DNA from 4 places in the Bacillus sp. FSL K6-0138 genome. Region 2 is predicted to be linked to each of the others. Evidence: predicted binding sites of a transcription regulator. Region 2 holds the regulator's gene; each other region holds the start of a gene.
The links. Region 2 encodes LexA, which represses DNA repair genes until DNA is damaged. Its sites were predicted from a motif close to CGAACATATGTTCG; they were not measured.
Positions count from the first base shown of each region.

Region 1: MHB78_RS07200 (YolD-like family protein) is a predicted target of LexA. The motif match lies at 2,857-2,870, and genes of this name have one in related genera.
Region 3: uvrB (excinuclease ABC subunit UvrB) is a predicted target of LexA. The motif match lies at 2,076-2,089, and genes of this name have one in related genera.
Region 4: ruvA (Holliday junction branch migration protein RuvA) is a predicted target of LexA. The motif match lies at 1,874-1,887, and genes of this name have one in related genera.

Region 1 covers NZ_CP150286.1:1,307,809-1,312,360, forward strand. Annotated here, with positions in the region: gene MHB78_RS07185 (cupin domain-containing protein) at 1-119, opposite strand, end outside; gene MHB78_RS07190 (ferritin family protein) at 273-1,124, opposite strand; gene MHB78_RS07195 (DUF421 domain-containing protein) at 1,329-2,039, shown strand; gene MHB78_RS07200 (YolD-like family protein) at 2,453-2,827, opposite strand; gene MHB78_RS07205 (hypothetical protein) at 2,929-3,612, opposite strand; gene rpsD (30S ribosomal protein S4) at 3,874-4,476, opposite strand.
Region 2 covers NZ_CP150286.1:2,476,058-2,480,609, forward strand. Annotated here, with positions in the region: gene tkt (transketolase) at 1-787, opposite strand, end outside; gene MHB78_RS13050 (DUF896 domain-containing protein) at 945-1,178, opposite strand; gene MHB78_RS13055 (recombinase family protein) at 1,220-1,888, opposite strand; gene yneA (cell division suppressor protein YneA) at 1,908-2,219, opposite strand; gene lexA (transcriptional repressor LexA) at 2,373-2,996, shown strand; gene MHB78_RS13070 (penicillin-binding transpeptidase domain-containing protein) at 3,222-3,707, opposite strand; gene MHB78_RS13075 (hypothetical protein) at 3,747-3,890, opposite strand; gene MHB78_RS13080 (peptidase G2 autoproteolytic cleavage domain-containing protein) at 3,932-4,552, opposite strand, start outside.
Region 3 covers NZ_CP150286.1:4,034,733-4,039,284, forward strand. Annotated here, with positions in the region: gene uvrA (excinuclease ABC subunit UvrA) at 1-15, opposite strand, end outside; gene uvrB (excinuclease ABC subunit UvrB) at 23-2,008, opposite strand; gene MHB78_RS21275 (CsbA family protein) at 2,192-2,425, opposite strand; gene MHB78_RS21280 (DUF5316 domain-containing protein) at 2,550-2,843, opposite strand; gene MHB78_RS21285 (PDZ domain-containing protein) at 2,932-4,101, opposite strand; gene MHB78_RS21290 (swarming motility protein SwrAA) at 4,429-4,552, opposite strand, start outside.
Region 4 covers NZ_CP150286.1:1,507,372-1,511,923, reverse strand. Annotated here, with positions in the region: gene MHB78_RS08205 (DUF2905 domain-containing protein) at 1-194, opposite strand, end outside; gene ruvB (Holliday junction branch migration DNA helicase RuvB) at 191-1,192, opposite strand; gene ruvA (Holliday junction branch migration protein RuvA) at 1,203-1,808, opposite strand; gene MHB78_RS08190 (BofC C-terminal domain-containing protein) at 1,942-2,478, opposite strand; gene MHB78_RS08185 (phosphotransferase) at 2,737-3,384, shown strand; gene MHB78_RS08180 (hypothetical protein) at 3,450-3,578, shown strand; gene MHB78_RS08175 (small acid-soluble spore protein H) at 3,709-3,888, opposite strand; gene MHB78_RS08170 (DinB family protein) at 3,972-4,436, opposite strand; gene MHB78_RS08165 (poly-gamma-glutamate hydrolase family protein) at 4,517-4,552, opposite strand, start outside.

The DNA.
Region 1 (4,552 bases), 1.2 Mb from region 2:
TGCTCTACTTCACTAGGAACAGTCCGGTGAACTGACTGTTTTCTACAGTTGTACATTGGCACATTAACATAATAAGGATAAGAATATTGATATGGATACATATGAGGAACATAATACATTTTTTCTCAATCCCTTCAAAGCTTTATATGAATTAATCCTATGCATTATGCTCAGGGAATGTACTTAGATACCAATTTGTTCAAAGTCAGTGGTGTTTGCCTATGCACTTTCTAAAATTGATATCTTCTTTTTGCAAGATCAATTCACAAAGTTTAATTTCTCTCAAGACCTCTTCGGAAAGCCTCTAAATGATTTAGTGATGCGTTGCGTAATTGAGTAAAAACTGTTCTTGCATCTGCTGGAAGATCAAAAGTTAGAAACTTGTTATACATGGCGATATTATCAATTTCTCCTTGTACTCCAGAAGCATATGCATCCTTAAGGGTTACTGGTGTAGTGACATATAATTGAGAGGTGTCTTTAGGTATCTGTACTTGGTATCGTTCAAAAAGAGAAAGTAATGCATTGATATGCCGTAATTCGGCTTCTTTAATTTGGACAAAGGTTCGAATATCCCCGAAGTTTCTTAGAATTTCATTGTATCTTGCTTGAGCTAAGTACTCATCCTGAATGGCAAAGGTAAGCATTTGAGGTAAGGTGAGCCTACCGGCATTTAAAGCACCTTTTGCCCCATAATTAACTTGACGTGTTTGTTGTGTAGACGATGTATTTAAAAAAAATAAGAACCATACAGCATGATTTTGTTCATCAGCTGCTGCACGCTGAAAAACCTTTTTAATTGACTGATCTTGTATTTGGTCTGCTAAATCCAAATAAAAATCGACTGTCTCCTGCTCATCTTTAAAAGCAGACTCTAGGCTTGTTCTATACTTTTTAGGGCATTCTTCTGTGATTATGGGGATTGGCTTTTTGCCTGTCAGGTTAGTGAAAATTCTGCTAAACTCTTCAAAATGTCGTTGCTCATCTTGTCTAATTTCAAGTATTTGTTTTCTTATATCTTCTGTGGGGGCATTTTCGGCTATTTGCTTATAGCAGAGAATGGCGCTATGCTCTCCGTTAATTGCCTTGTGGATGTCATTAATTAGTTTTCTGTCAGGCGGCATACGAAAATCATCACTTCTATTCCTTATATAAGGATTATAAACAGGATACACCAATTTCACCGTCCTATTTGCGGTATTTAGTAATGTAGCATATGCCTAATACAACAATGAGTGCATGTATATGTGTCTAACCATTGTTCCAGTATATATAAGATCTCTTTTGTCTATGATGTTTTTAGACGATACAATAAGTTGGTGAAATCTATGAGTGAACATATTGAAGTAATCTTTCGATCGATTCTTGCCTTTGGTATTTTATTGGTAGGATCAAGATTGTTGGGGAAACAAACAATTTCACAAATGAATATCTTTGATTTTATTGCATCAATTACATTAGGCGCTATTACTGCAAATCTGGCTTTTAATACCTCTCTTAAAATTCATCACATGGTACTGGCTTTTTTTATATTTGTTTTTGTGATCTTAGCCACTGCGTATATATCCCTTTGGAGTCAAAAAGGCCGCAAATTTTTTGCCGGTGATCCAACTGTTGTGATTCAAAATGGAAAAGTTCTTGAACACAACATGCGAAAAATGCGTTATACAATTGATTATTTGAATCAACAACTTAGAGAAAAGAATGTATTCAAAATCGAAGAAGTACTCTATGCCATTGTTGAAACAAATGGGACCTTAACAGTATTAAAAAAACCACAATTCCGAAATGTGACAAAAAAGGATTTGTGGGTTGCCACTACGCCAGAAGGAAAGCTCCCGATTGAATTAATCATGGATGGGAAAATGAAGAATGAAAACTTGAAAGATAATCAACTCACTCAGGCATGGTTACAATCTGAGATGAAAAAGCGTGGTCTATCCACAGATGAAGTTTTTTATGCAGTATTATCACCTGATGGAAATATCTATATAGATACATATGAAGATCATATACATTCTTCTTTTGATAAAGAATAAATGATTTCAGCATTCTGTAAATACAAAACCTTTTTGAATGTATTAGTGACTACATGTTTTAGTGGAAAACTGTTGGCGGATTGTTGTCTAACCCTGCCAACAATCATCATTTTCATTCAGAAGTCATCAGATGTACCATTCAATAGCGCTTTTTTGACCACATATTTAAGCGTGATCACCAAAATCACCACAAATTTTTCAAAACACGTTGAAAAAGTATGAAAATAAGAAGAGATGACGTTAATAAAAAATCTTATGTGGTTTAAAAATTGAAAGGAAACGAATGTCCACGAAATGCTATTTTAAACGGGTGATGTAGGCAAGAATCATTAATCATGGTTTGTGAATCGTGAGACATTCTTTGTCTCGGGCTTTTTTCTTCTTATCTCTAGGCTTATGCTTTGCTGAAAATCTTATGGCCGCTTCATTTCTATTCCAACAACATCTTCAAATTTAATGGAATTAATGTCTCCTTTTGAATCCACAACATGAAAAACCTTCCGTAGCTGATTTATGTAATGAATATGACCCTCTATTCGAATGATCTCCCCGGTTTCAGCCCCGTTTAAAAACGGCAGCGGCTTAAATACGGCGAACTGCACCGGGGAATTAAACTCCATTGCCTCACATATAACCCTTTCCATGTCTTCAATCTGAGCCATGCCAAGCACTGGTCTTTTTACTCTGTTTTTACTGCTTTCTAATTCGCGAAGAAATTCGGAGTGCTCCGGCATCATGAAGCCCATCCACTTTAACATGCCCCGGTCTTTCAAGTTGTCATCTTTCATGGTGTTCATCTCCTTGAGATGATTATATAGGAACATTTGTTCTGTTCTCAACAAGAAAAATAACCCATTAAAAGTAAAGCCCTCTCCAAAGAGAAGGCTTTTTAAAGATCAATTTTTATTTCTTTTCCATAAACGATGAAGTCCTTTTTTGAATTATCACGTTTTAAAACATCATCAGCTTTTAGCCTAACGCTCTTCTCATCCTTTTTTACAGGCACCCAAACCATATTGTCATCTATTTTAGAATTTGACATCATATCAATTGAAGATGGATTAGGAATACCAAGACTTAAATTAAAATCTAAATCCATTTGCTGACCATCACTCGTTACAGCTGTATGAAACCCACTCCATGAAATTTCATCATTTCCGGTGTTTTCAGTTTTATAAAGAATTTGAGCATATGTAAATTCCTTTGGTTCACCACCGAAATTTTCTTTTAACTCTGCTTTAAAAGCGTCAGAAAGATTTGTGACAGTAATCACCTTGGCATTGAGAAAATTCACCTTTAGATCACCAATGATCAGTTTTTTATTGCTGATATCTTTCATAGCATTTAATGTGACTGTCCCGGTATTAGGGTCGTATAAACTGTCACCAACTTTATTTAATGTCTTTTTGCTGCTCTCTTCTTGAGTGTTGTTATTGGAATTATCGTTTTCACTCTCTGTGGCTTTTGTATCTTTTTCTTGCTCTTTTGAATTTGCATTTGTTGAATTGCCTCCACATGCTGAAAGTGCAAAGCATAAAAGAAGAGCAAAAAATAAGACCCCATATTTTTTCATGATAATAAACCCCCTCTTGTTTTAAAACGAACATTTACATTTTAAAACAAATGAGGGGGATTTTCTATAGGCTTCAAGTTTTAGAGGAGTGCGTCTGTCCACTTGTATAATATTGTCCCCCAAACCTCCCCCAAACCTCCCCCAAATCAATGGAGGAGAATACAATATTCTACAAAGCAGAGAGTAAACAAAAAACCCTAGAATCGTTGGGATGTCAACGTTTCTAGGGTTCTTGTCTATGCTCTTTACAGAGCATTTCTCTTAACGAGAGTAGAACTCAACGATAAGCGCTTCGTTAATCTCAGCAGGAAGTTCAGAGCGTTCTGGAAGGCGAGTGAACGTACCTTCAAGTTTTTCAGCATCGAAAGTCAGGTATTCAGGAACGAAGTTGTTCACTTCAACCGCTTCTTTGACGATTGCAAGGTTTTGAGATTTTTCGCGAAGCGAGATGGTTTGACCAGGTTTTACTTGGTAAGACGGAATGTCAACGCGGCTTCCGTCAACAAGGATGTGACCGTGGTTTACCAGCTGGCGAGCTTGGCGGCGAGTGCGCGCTAAGCCGAGACGGTACACGATGTTGTCAAGACGTGATTCAAGAAGAACCATGAAGTTTTCACCGTGTTTACCGGCCATTTTCGCAGCTTTGTCAAAAAGGTTGCGGAATTGGCGCTCGTTTACACCGTACATATGGCGAAGCTTTTGCTTCTCTTGCAATTGCAAACCATATTCAGATAGTTTTTTGCGTTGTCCCGGACCGTGCGGACCTGGTGCATAAGGACGTTTTTCTAATTCTTTACCCGTACCGCTTAAAGAGATTCCCAAACGGCGGGATAGTTTCCAGCTTGGACCTGTATAGCGAGCCATAATGTGACTCCTCCTTTGGTTTTATTTTGTGAAAATAAAACCCATCTGTTCAATTCAGCCATGTCCATTTTGTTTT
Region 2 (4,552 bases):
CGTGAACGCCTGACGTTCCAGCCCGATTTGGAGAACCGAAGCCGATCGTCGTTTTTACTTCGATCAATGTCGGCTGTTTGTCATTTTGCTTTGCTTTCTCAACCGCTGCAGTGATTTCGGCAATATTGTTTCCATCCTCAACATAAAGGACTTCCCAGTTCATCGCTTCAAAGCGCTGCTTCACATTTTCGGAGAATGAGCGGTCAAGATCTCCGTCAAGGGAAATATCGTTGGAATCGTACAGCACGATTAAACGGCCGAGGTTCAGATGGCCTGCAAGGGAAGCTGCTTCTGAAGAGATTCCTTCCATTAAGTCTCCGTCACCGCAAATACTGTATGTATAATGGTCAACGACACGATATTTGTCACGATTGTAAGTTTCCGCAAGATGGCGTTCTGCAAGCGCCATGCCGACTGCCATTGCGATTCCTTGGCCGAGCGGACCGGTCGTCGCATCAACCCCGGGAGTATGTCCGTATTCAGGATGCCCCGGCGTTTTGCTGTCCCATTGGCGGAAATTCTTCAAGTCTTCCATTGAAACGTCATAGCCGCTTAAATGAAGCATGCTGTACAAAAGCATCGAACCGTGTCCCGCAGACAGCACAAAGCGGTCTCTGTTGAACCAGTTTGGATTTTCAGGGTTCACATTCATCATTTTCGTCCAAAGCGTGTAAGCCATCGGAGCAGCTCCCATCGGCATACCCGGATGGCCGGATTTTGCTTTTTCAATGGCATCTATAGATAATGTTCGTATCGTTGCCACAGATTTTAATTCAATCGTTTTCATTTTAATCCCCTTCCTGTATGTACTCTACTTTCTTATCATAAATCGACACATCGGTTTTCACAACCATTTCAGCTCAAAAGCTGAATGAAAAATCGTGAACAAATGTCATTTGTAGTATATACAAAAAAGGAATACGATATTGACGTATTCCCATAAATTAATGCAGCCTGCGGTTCCCTTTTTCTTTTTTCAGCTTTTCGGGAGTCACATCGTTGCCTTCAGGATCTACAATCGTCACGTTTTTCAACGTATTTTTCATAGATGCGCGGACGCCCTTCAAATATTCTTGCCGCAGCTTTTGCTGTTCGGCTTTTTCTTCGTCTGTTAAAGAGCCAGTTTTTGATTTTTTGGCAAGCTCGTTGATTCTGGCTATTTTCTCTTTAGAAATCATGATATACTCCTTTGTTTTGTTTCACCTTCATACTACTAAATTCAGTCTCGTTTGACAACAGATTCGGCTACTCCGTCCTCCATATATTCCTGATAGCGGCGGTGGACGGTAGCTTTGGAAATGCTGTATCCAAAACCTCTCAGGACGGCTGCTATTTCGGCAAATGTCAGCTTGTTTTCCCTCAGCCTGATGATTTCCGAAAGCGGCGCTTCAATCCGCTCCCTCCCGGTTCCTCCGCCGCGGTTTTTTAAGTTCTTTTCCGGGCGGTAGCCGTTTTCGACCGCTTTTTTCATGCCCCTTTTAATTTTCAGGTTATGTATTTTCCGCTGGTATTCCTCCACAATCCCGACGATTTCCAAAACCATTGAGTCGGCTTCAGAAAGCTCAAGCTGTCCTCTATGGGCAAGCGTATATACTTGAACGCCTTCTTTATACAAAAAGTGAAGGAGCGCAATCTTTGCATGCCCTCTGCCCAGCCGCGTGTCGTCCTGGATTAAAACGGCGTCGACATCGGATGTTTTAATCTCCTCGAGCAATTCAAAAACGCCGTCCCGATCCAGCTCGTATCCGCTCGCTTGTTCGGAAATGACTTTTACGACGGTCATGCCGTGTTCGGCGGCGAGCCTTGCAAGCTCTTCTTCCTGCCGCTTTAAGGAGGTCTCCTGCTCTTCTTTCGCCGTGCTCACCCTGGTGTATATAATCGCATTCACAGAAATCCCCCCGTTCCTTCTATTCTACAACCGCCAGCTGATACTGATCAGAATGCTGCTTCGTTACCGGCACGACTAAAACATCGCCGGGTTTGATGACAGACGTCGGCAGACCGTTTCGATCCGCAACCCACTCGACGAATTTCTGCTTGTCAGCAGCTGTTCCGCCTTCAATGCGGTCGGCCAGCTTCCATAGCGAATCTCCTTGCTGAACTTCTATTTTAACATATTGCTTGCTTTCTTCGAGCTTAGCGGCAAAAGACAAAAACAGAACACAGGTGCTAATCGCAGCGGTAAATAGACTGACGAAAATCAATGATTCTCTTTTCAATACGATCACCTCAAGATAGAATGTTTGTTCGCTTTTTGTTCAGTATACATACGAACAAATGTTTCTGTCAATCGCTTTTTTCGAACCTATGTTTGTACTCAAAGGAAAAACATGCTATAATCTAGCTAAAATCGACGTTTTGAGGTGCAAATCATGACGAAGCTATCAAAAAGACAACTTGATATTTTGCGTTTCATCAAAGAAGAAGTGAAACGCAAAGGTTATCCGCCTTCCGTCAGGGAAATCGGCGAAGCGGTCGGCCTGGCATCAAGTTCAACCGTACACGGCCACTTGGCGCGGCTCGAGTCAAAAGGGCTGATCAGAAGGGACCCGACAAAGCCGCGAGCCATCGAAATATTGGACACTGAAGAAGGGGTACACATTCCGCAAAGCCAGGTTGTGAACGTTCCCGTCATCGGAAAGGTAACGGCCGGAACGCCGATTACCGCCGTCGAAAACATCGAGGAGTACTTTCCGCTGCCGGATCGACTGGCTCCGCCGGACGAGCATGTCTTCATGCTGGAGATTATGGGGGAAAGCATGATAGACGCGGGAATATTGGACAAAGACTATGTGATCGTAAAGCAGCAAAACACGGCAAACAACGGGGATATCGTCGTTGCCATGACCGAAGACGATGAAGCGACCGTTAAGCGTTTCTTTAAAGAAGCGACCCACATTCGCCTTCAGCCGGAAAACCCGACGATGGAGCCTATCATTCTCCAAAATGTGACCATTCTCGGAAAGGTCATCGGCGTGTTTCGGACCGTTCATTAATCTGCAAGCATCTCGTTTCGGCTGCCGGTTTTCCGGCAGCCTTTTTCTTCACAAAAAAATCAGGTTCATGTCCCGCGGGATACGAACCTGAAAAAGAGGAATTCATAATATGCTTACAAATTCATTATCTCGAAAACTATATTTGCTGTCAACAAAAAAGTTGTACAAAGGAAACTCTTTAAAGGTATTCAAATCTCTTTGCCGATAGACCAGGGGGATTCTTGTTTATTCCCTTACTGAGCCGTTCATGTTTAGAGTGAATACATAAGTGCTGTCACCTGATGTGATAAAGCCTGCAAACCATCTTAATCCGGAGCGGGACAATCTCGCGCCGGATTTTCCATAAAGGGTACAGCTGTCCGTTTCTTCCTGAATCATCATCCGTTTTACTGTTTTCATAACGGGCTTATCAAACGGCAGCGATTCTTTGTACAGCTTTTCCGTGAAATCCGCTTGTACGATCGCGGAAATCTTCAGTGTGCTGCACGCCAAAACTGACCGATTCAGCCGCTTATTTCCGTATGACAATTTCCGGATCCATTCTTCCATGCGCTGCTCACCGATACCCCGGCCATCGCCTGGTAAAACCGAATCATGCATACCCGCCCCGGGCAAATGACCGCGATTCCAGGAATCAAACTCCCTTTTCACGCCGTCCAGGCGCTTGACATCGTATTCATCTCTGACGGTCCCGGTCTGAAATCCGAACAGCGCATTTTCCGCTTAAAAAGCGGATCGGACGTCAGCCTTTCATTGGGCTCTTTTCTTGATGTAGACAAAGGTTTGTCCGTTCTTTACGTTTCTTAAAATAAACGTTCTGTCGCGCTTGTCAAAAAGCTCATTCACACGAAAAATGTTTGGCAGCTTGGCATCGGCTTTTTCCTGTTCAATCACTATCACTTCCTTGGTGAAAGTTAGAAACCTGTCTCAATTTACTATTTGATCATAGCAAGCGCGATGCCGTATCCATTTTGAGGATTGTATGGGGCAGTTATTTTCATCACCTTCCAGGAGCCTTCAGATGCTCTCGTCCCGATCCCGTTAAGCGCCTTGACGTAATCTCCTTGGCGAACCGTACTGTCTATCCGGACGTAATGCCGGCCCAACAGTCCGACAACATGCCATTCATTCCTTGCAGCCCGTGAAAGATAACTTTCTTCCAAAACCTCTTGAAAATGTGGATTCTGTTTCGGTACGCGAATCAGCTCCCCTGTTTCTTCATCCATTTTTTCCTCATATATCAATCCGCCGAATTCGTTTGTCAAATAGCGGTTCTGCCAGGTGAAGCTCGATTCTCCCGATATAAATGCAGCCGTTTCCGACACAACACCCAGCATATCATCCCTTTCTTGAGCTGGCGCGATTTTTTCCCCTCTTAATGCTACGATGGTCCCCGTATCGATCAGCTGCCCGTTTTCACTTTCAAAATACTCTCCGTATCCGCAGGGCAATGATGATCTTACAGAGCCGGCAAATGTGCCGTTCCCGTGCAGAGAGTCCAAAAGCCAGTTGATGGTCTGGTATCCGCCTGCCACGGTGTACGGCTCTTCTAGCGT
Region 3 (4,552 bases), 1.6 Mb from region 2:
TCGTTCCATTGCCATACTCTATTCACCCTTCCGATTTTAGCTCTAGAAGTAAGTCCCGAAGCTCGGCGGCGCGTTCGAAGTCAAGCGCTTTTGCGGCTTCCTTCATATCGTGCTCCATCTGCGCGATCACTTTTTCCCGCTCTTTCTTCGTCAATTTCGAAAGCTTCGGTTCCTCTTTTACTTTATATTCTTCCTGCTCCTCAGCCGCATAGGTTGCGCGGATGACGTCGCGGATTTTTTTGTTGATCGTTTTCGGCGTAATGCCGTGTTTCCGGTTAAATGCTTCCTGCTGCTCGCGGCGGCGCTTCGTCTCATTGATCGCGATCTCCATGGAATTCGTGATTTTATCCGCGTACATAATGACCCGCCCGTCGGCGTTCCTTGCCGCCCGGCCGATCGTTTGGATCAGGGAGCGCTCAGAGCGGAGGAAGCCTTCTTTATCGGCATCCAGTATCGCAACGAGCGAAACCTCCGGAATGTCCAAACCTTCCCTTAACAGGTTGATGCCGACAAGGACATCATGCTTGCCGAGACGGAGATCGCGGATGATTTCGATCCGTTCAAGCGTTTTGATCTCGGAATGCAGGTATGTAACCTTTATTCCGATCTCCTTCAGATAATCCGTCAAATCCTCTGACATTTTTTTCGTCAGCGTTGTGACGAGAACGCGCTCGTTCCGGTCGATTCTCTGTCTGATTTCGCCGATGAGATCATCGATCTGCCCTTCGATCGGCCTTACATCGATGATCGGATCAAGCAGCCCGGTCGGCCTGATGATCTGCTCGACCATTTCAGGGGTATGCTCAATCTCATAAGGGCCCGGTGTCGCTGATACATACACGATGTTATGAATGTGTTTTTCAAACTCCTCAAACTTCAGCGGCCTGTTGTCCAAAGCCGACGGAAGCCGGAACCCGTGGTCGACGAGCACCTGTTTTCTCGCCTGGTCGCCGTTATACATTCCCCTGACCTGCGGAATGGTGACATGCGACTCATCGATGACCATCAGAAAGTCATCCGGAAAATAATCGAGGAGCGTATACGGGGTGGAGCCCGCCGGACGGAGCGTCAAATGCCGCGAATAGTTCTCGATCCCCGAGCAGAAGCCCATTTCCCGCATCATTTCCAGATCGTATTTTGTGCGCTGCTCCAGGCGCTGAGCCTCGAGAAGCTTGCCTTCGCCGCGCAGAACCTTGAGCCGCTCTTCAAGCTCCGCCTCAATGTTCAAAATCGCTTTTTTCATTTTTTCTTCACGGGTGACGAAGTGGGAAGCCGGAAAAATTGCGATATGTTCGCGCTCACCCAAAATTTCGCCCGTCAGTGCGTCAACTTCCCTGATCCTCTCGATTTCGTCGCCGAAAAATTCGACCCGGATGCAGTGCTCATCCCTTGAAGCCGGAAAGATTTCGACGACATCCCCGCGCACCCTGAACGTTCCGCGCTGGAAATCGATGTCATTGCGCGCATACTGGATATCGACGAGCTTTCTGAGAAGCTCGTTTCGCTCGATTTCCATTTCCGTTCTCAGCGAGAGCACGAGTTCTCTGTATTCCTCAGGCGAACCCAAACCGTAAATACAAGAAACACTCGCCACGATGATGACATCTTTGCGTTCGAAAAGCGCCGATGTGGCCGAGTGCCTTAATTTATCTATTTCATCATTAATGCTGGCGTCTTTTTCTATAAACGTATCAGTCTGCGGAACATACGCCTCAGGCTGATAGTAATCGTAATAGCTCACAAAATACTCGACTGCGTTGTTGGGGAAAAACTCCTTAAACTCGCTGTACAGCTGTCCGGCAAGCGTTTTGTTGTGGGCGATGACGAGGGTCGGTTTATTGACCTCTTGAATCACATTTGAAATGGTGAACGTCTTCCCTGTACCTGTCGCACCCAGAAGCGTCTGATGCTTTTTGCCTTCCCGTATGCCTCCCACAAGCTGTTCGATCGCCTTCGGCTGATCTCCCTGGGGCTGATAATTTGAGACTAATTCAAAGCGGTCTTTCACAAAAAAGCCTCCGTTTCCTTACGAAATCTTCCTGTTATATTATTTTAACACATCCAACAAAAAAATACGAACTAAAGTTCGGTTTTCGTATTTTTCTGCGTCTTCCGCCGTTTCCCATCTATCAAAAAACCCCTCCTTTTATCTTCAAAAGCAGGGTTCAAACGGCAATCATCCAAACGGGTTCTATGATTCTTCCTTCTTTTCGGCCGCTTTTTTGGCGGCATACAGCGCTCCGGCCACGAGGGAGACAATATCGAGTCCAACGATAAAAAAGGTTTCCGTGTAGCCTTTCAGATATGAGGCGAACAATAAAGCGGCTGTAAGGGCGATGCCTACATAATGGTTATACGTCACCCTTGTAAAAAACAAGACAAGCAAGAAAGGAAAAATTAGTGCAAAAACGGCTTTTGTAAACACAAAAACCCTCCTCACGTTTCTTGATCTTATTTGATTATATTAAAGAACAAAGAAACGGACAAACCAAGACACTCACTTCATTATCATACCCACCTTCATGCGGCGCTATTCGAAACAAAGCCCGTTAAAACGCAAAAAAGAACGAAACACCGGCCGCCAGCAGATTCGGAATCGCGAAAAACGCAAGGGCGTTCGTCATCTTGCGATTTGCCCTTCTGTGCTCCTCTGTTTCCGAGTGGTGATTTCCCCTGAAGCGGTCCCCGCTGACGAATGCGCCTGAAAATAAAGCGGAAAGAAGACCCGCGCCGAGGCCGGCCGTGCCCGAAATTTTGAAAACCAATGTCCAGTCCTCCGCCGCAAACGAAATCACGATTGAAACAAGGCAAACAGCAACACCGGTTAGAAAAGCCGTCTTCATCTTTCTCATTCTCCTTTTCTCACGATATACAAATCCTTTAAACAAAAGAAAAAGCGCCGGACGATGACGCTTTCTTCAAAAGAATATGCTAAAAGGTTTCAGCAGATGCTGCAGCCTCGGAATGTTCGGAAGGCAGCCCCTCCTCTTTCACGAAGATAATCCCGAGTTCATGATGCTCACCTTCGTATGAAGCCCTTTGCTCAAAACGAACTTCATTGTTCAAACCGACCACCTCAAGCTTGAAAAAGGCGCGGTTTTTTTGCAAAGCTTCATAAAACTCCGCCACATTTTTCACTTCTACACCGTTGACCTTCGTAATAATCTCGCCAATCTGAAGGCCCAGATCGGCCGCCGGCGTGTTTGGAATGATGCCGAGGACCATCAGTCCCTGATCCCTTTTTGAAAAATAGAAAGGCGCGGAATTGTCGTTCACCCGCTGTTTCCATGTTAAAAAAGCCCTTCCTGCTATAGCGGCTCCCGCTGCTGCGACGGCAAGCGGCGGCCACCATATACTCCCGGCTGCAATCAGCAATGTGATGACCCCGAGAATGCTGACGCGCTTCGCCGTAATCTTGATGCTTTCGCTTGGAAGCGATCCCTGCACCCGCTGGCCGAAACCGATGATATACGGAATCCACAATAACTGAAAGGCGTCTCCGTTGAACGTCAAAACGGGCCACCAGGGAACAGAGGATTGGATCGCGTCGCCCGGAATCAGAATAAACAATGGCAGAAGCCATGTCCGGCCGGCGATTTGCTGTCCGATCGGCAGCCCCCTCTTGCTCATTACGATCGACGGAGACGTCCGGACATGAGCCGTTTTGTATGCCAGTATGCCTTCTGTTATTAAAAGAAGACCGAGCAATACCGCCGCCGCTGACCAATTTGCAAGGGACAGCTGCGGAAGAACGGCATCCGCCGCTTCCGGATAGAAATAAACGACACAGCAGCCGATGACGATGCTCACCCCAAGCGTATAAGCCGAAGACAGCAGGCTCTGTCTGAATGTCAAAGCAAAGATCGCAGTCGCAGCCGCTATCAAAATGAGCATTCCGAGCGGAAGCGAGATGCCTAAGCCAAAAGTGGCAATGGACAAGAGGATTCCCGCCAAAAGCCCTTTAGAATATGTAAACTTGAATTCATCATGTATATCTTCAATGCGCGTCTGAAATGTCTTTCTTTCACGTTTGATACGGGCATAGCCGTAGGCAAGACTCATGATCATCATTAAATAGAAGAGCGGATGCAAAAAGAACATACCTGCTCCTTTTAAAAGTTCAATTAAAGTATCTTCAGCTGACAAGGAAACGTTCACCGCCTATCCAAGCATTTTAAAACCGCCTGTTAACCGGCAGCCTTTTACGCTGGCATAATTTTGAAACCCCAGCTTTTGCAGAAAAAGACGGCGGGCGGCATTTTAGGCAGCGCCTATTGGCCGAGCCGCCGCGCATTTCGTATATTGCAAACCGCCGGCGCCTGTCATGCGCGCGTTCACGGCAGCGAATGCGCGCATCTTTAGGCAAGCTGGTGCATTTTATTACTATTCTAACAAATAATAAAATGCTTGGGTATGGTAAACGCGGGTTTATTTTTCCTGACTCATCCAAAGCGTCACATTCGACAAAGAAAAGTCCTTTAAATAGTGATTCACCTCGACATCCAGGATGTCCCCAATCAGCTGCATGGAACGTTTGATATCTGTTAAATTA
Region 4 (4,552 bases), 970 kb from region 2:
ATCCGTCCGAAGATCGAGAACAATACGGACAGGATGATGCTGATGACAATACATGTGACAACTGGAAAGAAAAATGTCACATTCCCTTTTTTTACAAAAATATCCCCCGGCAGTTTGCCGATGACTTGCATGAATAAACCGACGGCAAAAATGGCAGCGCCAAGCAGCATCAGCATTTTTGGAAAGTCAGTCATGTCTTTGGAACCTCCATTTTAAAATGGGTGTAAACGTCAGGCGTCACGATGCGTCCCCGCGGAGTCCTTTGGATGAAACCGATTTGAAGAAGATACGGCTCATACACATCTTCAATCGTATGGGATTCCTCCCCGATCGTGGCTGAGATCGTATCGATGCCTACAGGACCGCCGCCAAATTTTTCGATCATGCCCATTAAAAGCTTGCGGTCGATGTGGTCGAGTCCGAGCCTGTCAACTTGAAGGCGCTCAAGCGCGTCAACCGCCACCTCTTCCGTTATGGAGCTGTTGCCGAGGACCTGGGCAAAATCCCTGACCCTTCTTAAGAGCCTGTTGGCAATCCGCGGCGTCCCCCTTGACCGCCTTGCGATCTCCCGGGCGGATAGGGGGTCGATGTCGACTCCGAACAGTTCCGCCGTTCTCTCGACGATGTCTGACAGCTCGTCTTGCGTATAATACTCAAGCCTTGACAAAACGCCGAACCTGTCTCTGAGAGGCGCTGTCAATAGCCCCACCCTTGTGGTCGCGCCGACGAGCGTAAAAGGCGGAAGGTCGAGCCTGACAGAACGGGCGGACGGCCCTTTTCCGATGACGATATCAAGACAGAAATCTTCCATTGCCGGATACAGAACTTCTTCTATCGAACGATGCAGCCGGTGGATTTCGTCAATGAATAAGACATCGCCAGGTTCAAGCGCCGTCAGGATCGCCGCCAAATCGCCGGGGCGTTCGATCGCAGGTCCCGATGTCGTGCGGATGTTCACTCCCATTTCGTTTGCGATGATTGCGGCAAGCGTCGTTTTCCCCAGTCCGGGTGGTCCGTACAGCAGGACATGGTCCAGCGTCTCCTCCCTCATTTTCGCAGCTTCGATGAAGATTCTGAGGTTATCTTTGACCTTTTCCTGGCCGATGTACTGAGCCAGTTTTTGCGGCCGCAAACTTTGCTCAATCGCTGATTCATGGTTGTCTAGTTCACTTGATACGAGCCGCTCATCCATGAACATCACCTTACTTTAATAGTTTTTGCAGTGCTTTTTTGACATATTGATCTGTCGAAAGCGCCTCTTCTTTTTTCAGGTGAGGCTGCACTTTTTTAATCTCTCGGTCGGAGTAGCCGAGCGCGCTTAACGCTTCGAGCGCTTCCTCAAGGGCGGTTGCCGCTTCATGCGCCTGTTCCCGCTCCACATGATTGAACAGGCTTGCCGCCATCGCCGGGGCGACGTCCGCCAATTTCCCTTTTAGATCGAGAATGATCTGTCTCGCTGTTTTCTTTCCGACACCGGGGAATTTGACGAGAAAGGCTTCGTCCTCATTTTCAATCGCTTCAATGACTGCCCCGGGATCGCCGGAAGCAAGGATAGCAAGCGCTCCTTTAGGGCCGATTCCCGTGACATCAAGCAGCTTTGCAAACAGCATTCTTTCTTCCCTTGTTGAAAACCCGTACAGAGAAGACGCGTCTTCCCTGATGTAATGATATGTATAAATCGTTTCTTCGTTGTTTTCTTTATAAATAAACGGATTCGGCGCAAAGATCTGGTATCCGATTCCGCCGTTTTCAATAACGATATATTGGGGAGATACGTACGCAACGGTCCCCTTGACAAATTCGATCAACGTTCATTCACCTCTTTGACTGCTCTTCATTGTAACATAAAACAGGCAAAGCTAGAATGAAAAAGTTAACATATGTTCGCTAAGACGGAAGAAGTTCGGTTATTCTAATCACTTAAAAAAAGACATAACGGTGTCATGTCTTCATATCCTTTACATGATGCTCGCTCCCGGACGATTTCACAGCCTCAATGACGTGCTCGAATTCCTTTTTCGTCCGATATGGAATGCCTTTTTGAAGATCCTCAGCCATGCGGCTTTCAAGCCGTTTTATATCAATCTGAAAAAAGGATTGTATCGGCTCTGATAAAACGTCAGGACGTCCGTGAAACGTCGAAATGACGCCTTCTTCTGTCACGCCGATGTAACCGTTCGTTTTGCTGAGCGGGGAGATGTCATCGACTTGCTTGCGAAGCAGGATAAAGCCCTTTTTTTGGTCAACAAGCCGCCATCCTTTGTATGCGGCTTTCACATCCTCCGCTTTGCCGATGGTTTCTTCTCGATTTTCGATGCCTACATCGCCGTCCAAATACACTTTTTCAAACTGGATATGAACTTTTTGATCCGCGGCCGGATCGTTTGCCGAAGCCTTATGCTGAAAGGTAAAAACGACAGCAAGAGACAAACCGCCAAGAATAAAACCGATTTTCTTCCTCGTTTTCCGGCTGTTCATTACATCACCTTCTTTTTGCCTTCACGAATTTACCCATAGTTTGACCAACGCGTTTGGAATTTAACCGCTTTCTGCAGTTTATAATAAAATGCGCATGAAGCAGCGGAGAATTATTTTACAGGCTGTTTACAATTGTTACTTTTCCAGTGAATCATCTTGATTTCAAGCATTTAGGATGCAAAGTCGCCCATTCTCATGTATAAACAACAATATAGAGTTTTCTTTTTTGAGCCCCTAAAAAAAGAAGGTGAACGTAACGTGACGAAAGCGCAAACCCTTGCAGAAGCCGTCGTATATGACACGAAAAAAAGATTTAACAAGCTTGTCCAAAAACCTGATGACATAACACTAATCGGGAAAGGAAGAAGCGCTTATGTTTTTAAATTGAATGATCAGGGAAAAGAGATGGCGCTGAAGGTCTTTTTCCCCGAATTTCAAAAAACCGCCGAAAAAGAAGCGGAGATATACAAAAGGCTGTCAGGGTCTTCCTATTATCCGGATATTTATGAAACGGGCAGCTCATATATTTTAATGGAGTATATTAAGGGCCATACGTTTTATGAGTGTTTACATCAAGGCATTCCTATCGATGATGAAATGGTGATGGAAGTCGACCGCGCTTTACACGATGCGCGTCTGGCCGGATTAAATCCGTCTGACATTCACCTCCGCAATCTGATCTTGACGCCGTCAGGACGAGTAAAGGTCATCGATGTCGCCAGATTTACGCAAACGAAACAATGCACACAGTGGGATGACTTAAAAACAGCTTATCAAATCTTTTATAAAAAAAACGGATTCCCGCAAAAACTCCCAAAATGCTGGATGGAAATGATCGCTTTTCTTTACAAACGAAGCTGGCTGCAAAAACAATGGACCGCCAGAAAAAATAAATTTCTTTCATAAAGCAAAAGAAGTGAAACCCATCCGGCGCTTCAGCCGTATGCCTTTTTATGAAAGGAGAAGCGAAATTGGAGAATAAGAAAAAGCGTAAACAAAAGCATGATAAGTGGGATTTTTTTCATTTCTCAGACCTGATCGAGCCTTTGTTTTATTTGCTGAGATGGGCTTTCAAAGGGATCATCAAAATCATCAATTAACGAAAAAACACTCACGCTATTCGAGTGTTTTTTCATATGGCTGAGTCTAAAATTCATACCTCGAATTTGATTGAAGCGGACCCGCTTTTAACGGCAAAAGAAAATCCCCTTCGGAAAGAAGGGGATTTTTTTACTGCTCTTTTAGGCTCGCCAGCGGCACTTCCTGTTCGTTTTCAGGCTGGCCGAGCGGATAAATTCTCGCGGTTTCATTCTGCTGATCGACATGCTGAATATAAATCGGCCGGCCGTTGTAGGTGACGTCGACCATCACCGGCGATTCGACGATTTCCTGGGCGCGCTGTGTATTCATCATGGCATCCTCCTTTAGGTTTTATCCATAATGTGCTCACCGCGCCGCTATCGTATTCTTTATGACTGCGTTTTTTTGAGAGATCAGCGGATTTTGACGTATAACGGCAGGTCTGTATGCCCCATTTCACGGACATAGACGAACAGGTTGCCTTTGTGGTGGATCTCATGGCCGATCGCAAATTGAATAAGCTGTTCAGCTGTCACTTTCATGCCGAATGTCGTCGTCAGATCGATTTCACGGTCCAAGTCCTCATCAGTAAAAGATTCGAGCAGCTTGTTCGTTTTCTCGGTATACGTTTTCGCAAGCTCGGCAAGGCTTCCGTCCGCCTCTTCCGCCTTTTGTTTAAACGCGGCCGGGTTCCCTTCCTTAGCCGTCAAAGCAAACTTATAGAAAGAATCGAGAATATGAACAGCCAATTCTTTCGCAGACATTGATGTTTCAGTCGGTTTGTAGTCCAGATGTTTTTCGTCGATTTTTTGAATCAATTCTTCCGTCACTGTACGGTGTGATAAAAATTCCTTAATGATGCTGTTTTTGCGCGTCATTTTCGAATTCCCCCTTTTTGATGTGGCAGATCAATCATAGAATAACATGTTTTTCCTCAGGAATAAATTAAGCTTGAGCCTTAACATTTGTCTTCCAATACTTTTCGAACCGCACG